One region of the Bacillus swezeyi genome, then DNA from elsewhere that is predicted to be linked to it. Evidence: riboswitches for the same ligand, from Rfam matches in the RefSeq annotation. Region 1 holds a riboswitch; the other holds the start of a gene.

Region 1 (4,276 bases):
TTTGCTGAGATATATTATTCAGAGATACCTCCTCAAAACTTTTCACACCAAGTGTGTTTTGAGCAACAACTGATGTAATAACAGCCATTCCATATACTTGCTGTTCCTGAAAGGTTTTTAAGTCTGCATGAATTCCCGCTCCCCCGGTTGGATCTGTTCCAGCAATCGAAAGTGCTTTGTAGATATCCGTCAACTCATACTCCTCCTTAGGTAGGTTTAACTGCTTCAAAAATTATAAAAGGTGGATATTCCTTTTCACTTTTCCAATTATTAAATTTAAATTTTTGTTCGATAGCCTTTAACTGCTCTCCGTCAATTTCGTTTAACGTTGGTTCTAGTAAAGTTACACTTTCAAAACCTGCATTAGATAAAAGTTTATAGTACATTGACTTCGGCCAATGAAAGTCATTTAAAATTAAATCTGCTTGTTCAGGAACATGAAGCCACTCATTTCTTTCTTCTCCATAAGAATATTCTTTCCCCGGTATTCCGTTGCGAAAGGTTGAAAATTCTATTCCAGTTGAATCAGGGTTCGTATCGAGTATAACAAAAGAAGCGCCCGGTTTTAACACACGAAAAATTTCATCCATTATTCTTTTGATACGTTGATCACTATCTGTATTAATAAAGACGTAACAGGCCATAGCAGCATCAACTGAATGATCTGGTAAGAAGAAAAGATTATCATGTTCAATTAAATGATAGTCAACATGTGGATGCTTTCTTTTTGTCTTTGCTATATCTAACATCTTACTTGATTCATCTACTGCGATTACATTGCAATCTATTCTGTCAGCTAACCTATATGCTACCTTTCCGGGACCACAGCCAAAATCGAGCACCTTTTTAATATCCTCTTTATCAAATTTACGAAAAACATACTCAAAACCTAATGTTTGTTCTAAAACGTCGTTATAAGCATCGAATTTACCAGCAACACTGTCTTCTTTCCAAGAAGTTTTCATTAAATTTCCTCCTTTTGTTTAGTTGAGAAATAATTAAACCACTTATTTCTAACAAAAAATTGATAAATAGGAAGTAAGCCTTGAAATAGAGAATGATCCATATCTCGTTTATAAGCAATATGCTGATATATACTGAAAAGTAAAAGAATCTGTTTCCAATATTCAGGTAAGTCTAGAGTTTCAATATCCTGCTTTGACATTGAAATTTGATCTTTTCTAAGCAAAGCCTCATATTCTAAAACTGTTTCGATGAAGGGCCAATTATTCCCGGTAGGCATTTTAGGAAATTCAAAAGCCGAGATATCATTATGGGTTTTTGCTTCCTCAAGTACTGTTTTTGCCCATTCGTTGTCCGACTCGTAAATATGAATGGAACCAACATTATGGAAATATTCCCCGACTTCTAAATGAAGTTCTCTCGCCATTAATTCTTGCATAAATGTAAAAGAGAACAGATCACTAATCATCCCTCGAAATGCATCATTTGCACGCATTACGGAAGACATGTATAACTTGTCTTCTCTTATGAAAAATTGCAAACCGATTGTGCAAGAAACATCAATGTTTCCAGAAACGAAGAGTTCCGAGGCATCGAATATTTGAATAAATGCCCTTTTTGAATCAATGTCTTCTTGTGTCAAAAGATTTTTTATTCTATTCCATTGATTTAGTTTTGCGTTTCCAAATTCAAATATTTTAGGACCATACGCAGTACCTGTTAATGTTTTTTTATTCATTGAATATAAAGGCATTTTTTTATTGTAATAACTAATAAAATCTAAGTTATTACTCCCCGATAAATACCATAAAACTTCAGCAAAATTAAACACGATATTTGTTTTTCTAGAGGGTAAGTAAGTGACACGTTCTATTGGATTTTCAAGGATCAGATGATAGTTCAATTGTTCTTTGCTTTTTTGTCCACGCGGTGAATTCAAAAATTCAGGGTTGTAATAGATGTCATACAGGGTTTCCATATATGCTTCATGAAAAGTTTTCTTTCTCATTTAGATTCCACCTTTTATTTCATAAGGATACTTTTAATCTTCTCTAATAAATCATCAGTATCTTTAAAATTAATGTATTCAACATCAGCTACTACATTTAACCCTTGAATTAAGAATGCGTAATCCCTATCATTTTCTAGTAATAACACTATCTTTTTTTTCAAGGCAGAAGCCCATCCAATTTCTATATGCGTTCCAGGAGAAGCCGGTGAGCCAGGAAAAGCTACAAAAAGGTCGCAAGTGCTTATTTCATCAAAATCAATTTTAGTGCACTGTTGGGGTGTCATGAAATCTTTCCCCCATCCTTCTCGCTTGTGAGCATTATGAACTAACCATCCTTCATTTTCAAAAAAAGAAATTAATGACTCCAACTTTCCCCTTTCATGTAAACTCATCAATCCAGTATTCTCATCTACTAAACTTTTAAAAGGCCCTGCTAAAAAAACTTTTTTAGTTGTCACTTTAATATCATCCTTTCAAAATAAATAAAGCCACTTTCATATGGAAAGTGGCTTAAATATAGATAAGATAAAAAATCTCTCTAATTTTTTCACTTCCCTACGCTGGTGTTAACCAAATCAGGTTCAAAGGGTCAGGACTTATGTCTCTTCTCAGCTTCTAAAGCTCCCCTAGTGGATAAAATATAAATATTTACTTTAATCCTAAACTATTCCATGTCATTAGTCAAACAATGATAGGATTAAAAAGGAAGCAGCTAATTATTATTTAAAAGTGGATTCCATCAAACAACTGAGATAACAGTTTGCCTTCCCATTTCCTTTTCCAAATATGCCAAATAAGTTTGACATAATGAAAACAATCATTTACGACAAATATGTAAAATATCTTTTCCATAAAGGAGTTTTTATGGAAAAAGGTTATAAAACATGCTAGAAAGGAAAAAGGTTTTTCTCAAGAGCAATTGGCCAAAGCGTGCGGCGTTTCCCGTCAAACCATTAATGCTATTGAAAATAATAAGTATGATCCGAGTTTATCTCTTGCTTTTCAATTGGCATATTGTTTAGGGGTAACAGTTGACCAATTATTTTTATTCGAATCAGAAAGGGATGTCAGAAATGAGAAAAATTGAAGTGTTTAGTTTGCTATTTCTAATCATTATTACCTTATACTTCGAGGGAACTTTACTGAGCTATATTAAACAACATCGGACGTTACTGAAGGGATTTTATTGATTAATTTGCTATTAGCATGGGGTCAATTCTTTATATGGAGAACGAAAAATAAAGTAAAGAAGGATGAAATGGGTAAATAAATACTAAAAAAAGTGCTCCAATGAGTTACAACATCGTTTTTATCACTTTATTTACTCTTTGGATCATCGATTTCTTTTTCATTAATAACGGAAAGAACTATATATTATTTGTCGCTTTTTGCATTGCATATATAACTTATCCCTAATCCAATTTGTTTTGGTAAAAAACATATATAAGAGGATAACAAGAGTTAGCCTACTCAATGATTTTTATCTTTCTGTTTAAATTATAGAACATACCTGCATCATTTGGTATGTTCTTTCTTATGCTGTGAATCCAGGCGCATCTCCATTCAAACTTCCCTTTCTCAGGAATAGGTACGCAGAGTAACGTTAGCAGTTCTGCTGACTCAAGCCGGCTTGTTGTGTTTGCATTGACAATTATCCATCCATTCCAAAACCTGCTCATTTTTTGAATTTATATATGATTACTGTGGTAATCTAAGGATAGTCAATAAGGAAAGAAGGTGATCCCATGCCCACTAACAATAAACCCAATAGATTAATCGCTGAGAAGTCTCCGTATTTACTCCAACATGCTCACAATCCTGTGGATTGGTATCCGTGGGGAGAAGAAGCCTTCGAAAAAGCAAAACGCGAAAACAAGCCGGTTCTCGTCAGCATCGGCTATTCGACTTGCCATTGGTGTCAATAAGAAACTAAGATAGAAATATTATCTTAATCATAAACATAAATCTACATGTGATCGGGCATAGTTAATATACATGAAGGAATTGAAAGAAATAACAATAACTTCAGATTGTTCCCAAAGTTTACTGAAAACCCTTGATTTTTGATGTTGAACCTTTTAAATATTTGATATTTTGGGGTTGAACAGATTTTTTCCACCAAAAAGTGCTATAATAGGGGATGATTAGTACCACAACAACTTTTTTGAAGGGGGACATTTAGCTTATATGCAAACATTTAACTTTATTTCAGGAGTGTGTTCAATATTATCTTTCATAATAAGCATCTTTGTTGCTGGGAAAGTTATAAAGATAACCAAAAATTTAAATATCAATTCAAAT
Region 2 (4,276 bases), 1.3 Mb from region 1:
GGAAAGATAAATTTAGGGGTGATATCCAATGAAAAAGAGGCTGGTGTCGCTGCTGGTCTGCGTCCTGTTTTTAGCACCTGCAGCAGAAGCTTTTGCCGCACCGAAACAGGCTGAGCTTAATGAGTATCTTGAAGAAATAGGAATAACAGAAAAAGAAATGGAAGCCTATTTACAAGATACATATGATGAAAGTTTGAGAGATTTTGATTCAGTAGAAGAGTTAAGAGACTTTTTGGGAGAAAGGCTGACCGAAAAGCTTTTGGCATCATATTTAAAAGAATACGGATTAAGTGAAAAAGAAGCGGTTGATCTTTTCGTTGAAAATGGCTATATGGAAAGCGGTCAAAACATTCTCGACGTATTTGTGTTTGAGTATGAATTGGACGATGCTCTATTTATGGTGACATATGAAGAAGACGATCTGGAGATCGGAAATTTATTTCAAGAACTGGGTGTGGATGACCTAGAGTGGGAGAAGCTCGTCGATCACCTCCGCAATGTGCGGGACAAAAATCCAAACTTTGAAAATGATCTGATGGCGCTTGGAGAGCGGCTTGAAGCGGTCGCTGCTTTCGAGTCGGTGTCAGAGCTGTCGGCTCAAGACATCGCTGAAATGCTTTCAGTTTTGAATGACGTTCAGAAGACGCTTGAAGTGAAGACAAAATATTACCTCGTCAAAGACGGAAAGAAAAAAGCGGTGACTTTGACGACGCTGGTCAGTGCGGACGATCTGAAGGGAGCAAGCCTCCTTGTGGAAGTTTATGACTTGCAAGGCCATTTCATTTTGGATGTTTTGCTGACACCTGAAATGATTGGATCGGATTTAATACATGATACAGGGGCAAAAGTGAAGCAAACTAAAACTGCTGTCAAACATGAAACAAAAACATCTCACGTGAAAAAGACGGTTAAAGGTGCAAAGCTGCCAAAAACGGCCGGACACTATGCGGAATGGTCACTTCTTGGTGTTGTTCTGATGCTAGGCGGATTTTTCTTGATCAGAAGGCTTCGCAAAGCGGCTTAAATGTAACTTCCCATTCTCATCTTGTTTAGAATGGGCGTTTTTTGTAAGGAGTGAAACGAGATTAAGACATTGCGAAAAAAGGTCATTTGGCTTTTCGCCATTGTTATGGTAGCTGCTGGATTATATTTTATAACAACGAATGTGTTTAAGCTTTTACATGGCTACGCCCTTTTTTCATTTCAGCAGGTGAAAGAAGAGAAAACAACTGAAAAACCGCCCGTTCAAACGGCGAAAAAAGAAAAGATCGCAATAGATCAAACTTTTGAAACCGGTGAAAAAATCGGCGATCTCGTGATTCCGAAAATCAATGCAAGGCTTCCGATTTATCATGGGACAGATGAAGATGAATTGCAAAAAGGTGTGGGCCATTTCGCCGGCTCTGTTTTACCTGGGGAAGAGGACAATTCGGTTTTATCAGGCCACCGCGATACGGTTTTTAGAAAGCTCGGAGAAGTGGGCAAAGGGGATCGGTTAATTGTTGAAGCTGTCTATGGAACTTTTACATACAAAGTGAAAAAGGTTCGAATCGTAGATGCGGATGACCGGACGGTTATTGTCCCGAAGCCGAGAGCGACGTTGACCGTATCGACCTGCTATCCCTTTGATTTCATTGGGGCTGCACCGGAGCGGTATGTATTGGTGGCAGATTTAATAAAAGGATAAAAAACAGCGGAAGCCCATGTCAATCCGCTGTTTTTTATATTTATCTCATTTCCATCTGCCTGCCCAAGAGCCTTGGAGCCGTGAGCAGCAGCAGGCACAGTACGATTGTGCAAATGATGAAAGATGGAAGCATGTATGTTCCATTGTATACTAATGAATAAATCCAGACAGGTGTGCCTTGAGGCGCATAGTGTCCGAAGAAGACGGCGCCGCTGATCAGATGGGAGAGAAACTTCAGCCCGCTTCCAATAAAAACGGCAAGTGTAACATATGAAGCAAGTTTGCCCTTTTTTTTCTCGCTGGACGCTTTACGGATCGGAACGGCAAATGCCCCGCCGATTCCAGCGGCCGTGGGCGCGATAAAATAATCAAGGAGAAACTGCAGGGGATGAGCAATGTAAAGCCCCCCGCTTACAAACTGGAGCAATCCGGCTAAAAATCCAGTTGTCAGCCCCGCCTTCAACCCCCATCTAAAGGAGATCAAAAAAATCGGAATCATCATGACGGCAATTGAACCGCCTTGGGGCATTTTTAAGAACATTCCGGACACCATATCCAATATGATGGCAATTCCGGTCATGATCGCAATTTCAATAAGACGTACAAGTTGTTTTGATTGATTCATGATTACCCTCACTTTTGATGAACAAAGGGATACTGGACTTCTTTCCCAATAAAAAAAGCAATGCGGGGAAGGAGTAGGAAAGTTTTCCACGCACTGCTTTGGATGCAAGTTAGAATGACTTTGCCACATCCCTACGCCAGCGTTAACTAACAGGTTCAAAGGGTCAGAACGGTTCGTTCACTCTCAGCCTGAAGGCTCCCCTTGTGGTCATCGGTTATTTAGTTATATTCTACTATACTAAAAAACGAAACGGACGACAAGCTTCATTTTCAAAAAAAATTGCTTAATTTCTCCAATATGTAGCAATGCTATCGGCTTTTCCTTTATAATAGAACTTATTCGTACGTACAAGATGCAGTAAAGGGTTGATCTGATGAGTGAGCATACAAAATACAGCATGGTCAAAAATCAAATTAAGTCATGGATATACGAGGGAAAGGTTAAGCCTGGAGAAAAAATTCATTCTGAAAATGAATTGATGAAAATATTCGATGTCAGCAGGCATACGATTCGGCAGGCCATCGGCGACCTGGTCCATGAAGGCCTTCTTTACAGAGAGCAGGGGTCAGGGACGTATTGTTCGCACCGTCTTCAGCTTTCGGAAAAAGGAAGGGAAAGAAATAAAATGATCGGAGTCATCACGACATATCTGTCCGACTACATCTTTCCTTCTATTATAAGGGGAATTGAATCTTCGCTGTCGAGCGAAGGATATACGCTGATCGTGGCAAGTACAAATAATGATATTGAAAAAGAAAAACAGTGCCTCGTGAATATGCTTGATAAAAAAATTGACGGACTGATTGTAGAGCCGACGAAAACCGGAAGCTTTAATCCGAACTTAAACTATTATTTGACGCTCGAACAGCACCATATTCCATATTTGATGATTAATCAGTTTTATCAGGAATTAAATCCGCCGCATTTCATTTTGGATGATGAGCATGGCGGCTTTATCGCCACTGAGCATTTAATCAAGCTCGGCCATGAAAGAGTTTTTGGGTTTTTTAAACAGGATGACATGCAGGGTGTCAACAGAATGAAAGGTTTTATCCGCGCCTTTAGAGAAAACGGCTTGTCATTTTATCCTGAGATGGTCGTTACATACACGACAGAAAACAAAAAAGAAAAGACGGTATCCGAAGTAAGAAAGCGGCTGTCTTCTTCCGAACGGCCGACAGCGATTTTCTGCTACAATGACGAAGTTGCTCTTATGGTACTTGATGTGGTAAGGGAATTTGGCTTGAAAGTACCTGAAGACATATCGATTGTCGGGTACGATGATTCACATTTAAGCCAGGCCTCTGAAGTGAAGCTGACATCAGTCACCCATCCGAAAATGCAATTGGGAATCGAAGCGGCCAAATGGATGATCGCCAAAGTAGAGGGCCGGAATGCAGACCAGCTTGAGCATTCCACTGTTTACAAACCTGAACTGATTGTCAGACAATCGACAGCCAAGTTAAAAAATAGTTGAACGATATGTGATTTTTTGGGGACGCAACACGTTTAAGGGTACAGGTGTGTAAAAGAAAAATGGGATCACTGTCATTGATATTCACCATGGTCATGATGGTGATCTTTTTCATCGCACACCTAAAGGTTTTAAAAAATGGACGATGTGCTGATCGCATACAGTGCTGCATTCATTAGAGCTTCACCCCCAGAATCAACCGAAAACATCATGCGCGGAGCAGCTGTTTTCTCTATTGTTTTATACGAAGACGGCGTTCCTTGAACAATGTGCCATTTGGTCATACCTCTTTAAAAGAGGCGATGAGAGGAAACTCATGATCAATATCGTCAGCGCTTTGCTGTTTTGATTCCTCAAAGCGGAGCTTGCAGGAAGACTGCTGTTCCATTCAGCTCTCTGATGTTGCACTCTGCAAAACAGAAGTCCGAAAAGCCTATCCAATAGAAGGAAGCGGAAAAGTGGATTGAGACTCTGTTGATAAAACTTTCCC

The links. A riboswitch is a leader RNA that binds a small molecule or an ion and turns the genes downstream of it on or off. The one in region 1 is predicted to bind thiamine pyrophosphate.
Region 2: another riboswitch for thiamine pyrophosphate. It lies ahead of thiT (energy-coupled thiamine transporter ThiT); the one in region 1 lies ahead of RBH91_RS01245 (nucleoside 2-deoxyribosyltransferase).

What each region holds. Positions count from the first base shown of each region.
Region 1 is NZ_CP133085.1:211,549-215,824, reverse strand. Features, by position in the region: gene thiD (bifunctional hydroxymethylpyrimidine kinase/phosphomethylpyrimidine kinase) at 1-193, opposite strand, end outside; gene RBH91_RS01255 (class I SAM-dependent methyltransferase) at 207-965, opposite strand; gene RBH91_RS01250 (thymidylate synthase) at 965-1,972, opposite strand; gene RBH91_RS01245 (nucleoside 2-deoxyribosyltransferase) at 1,987-2,433, opposite strand; TPP riboswitch at 2,511-2,613, opposite strand; gene RBH91_RS01240 (helix-turn-helix transcriptional regulator) at 2,853-3,062, shown strand; partial or broken gene RBH91_RS01235 (DUF255 domain-containing protein) at 3,721-3,894, shown strand.
Region 2 is NZ_CP133085.1:3,453,180-3,457,455, reverse strand. Features, by position in the region: gene RBH91_RS17200 (processed acidic surface protein) at 29-1,024, shown strand; gene RBH91_RS17195 (class D sortase) at 1,130-1,687, shown strand; gene thiT (energy-coupled thiamine transporter ThiT) at 1,728-2,312, opposite strand; TPP riboswitch at 2,424-2,524, opposite strand; gene RBH91_RS17185 (GntR family transcriptional regulator) at 2,686-3,789, shown strand.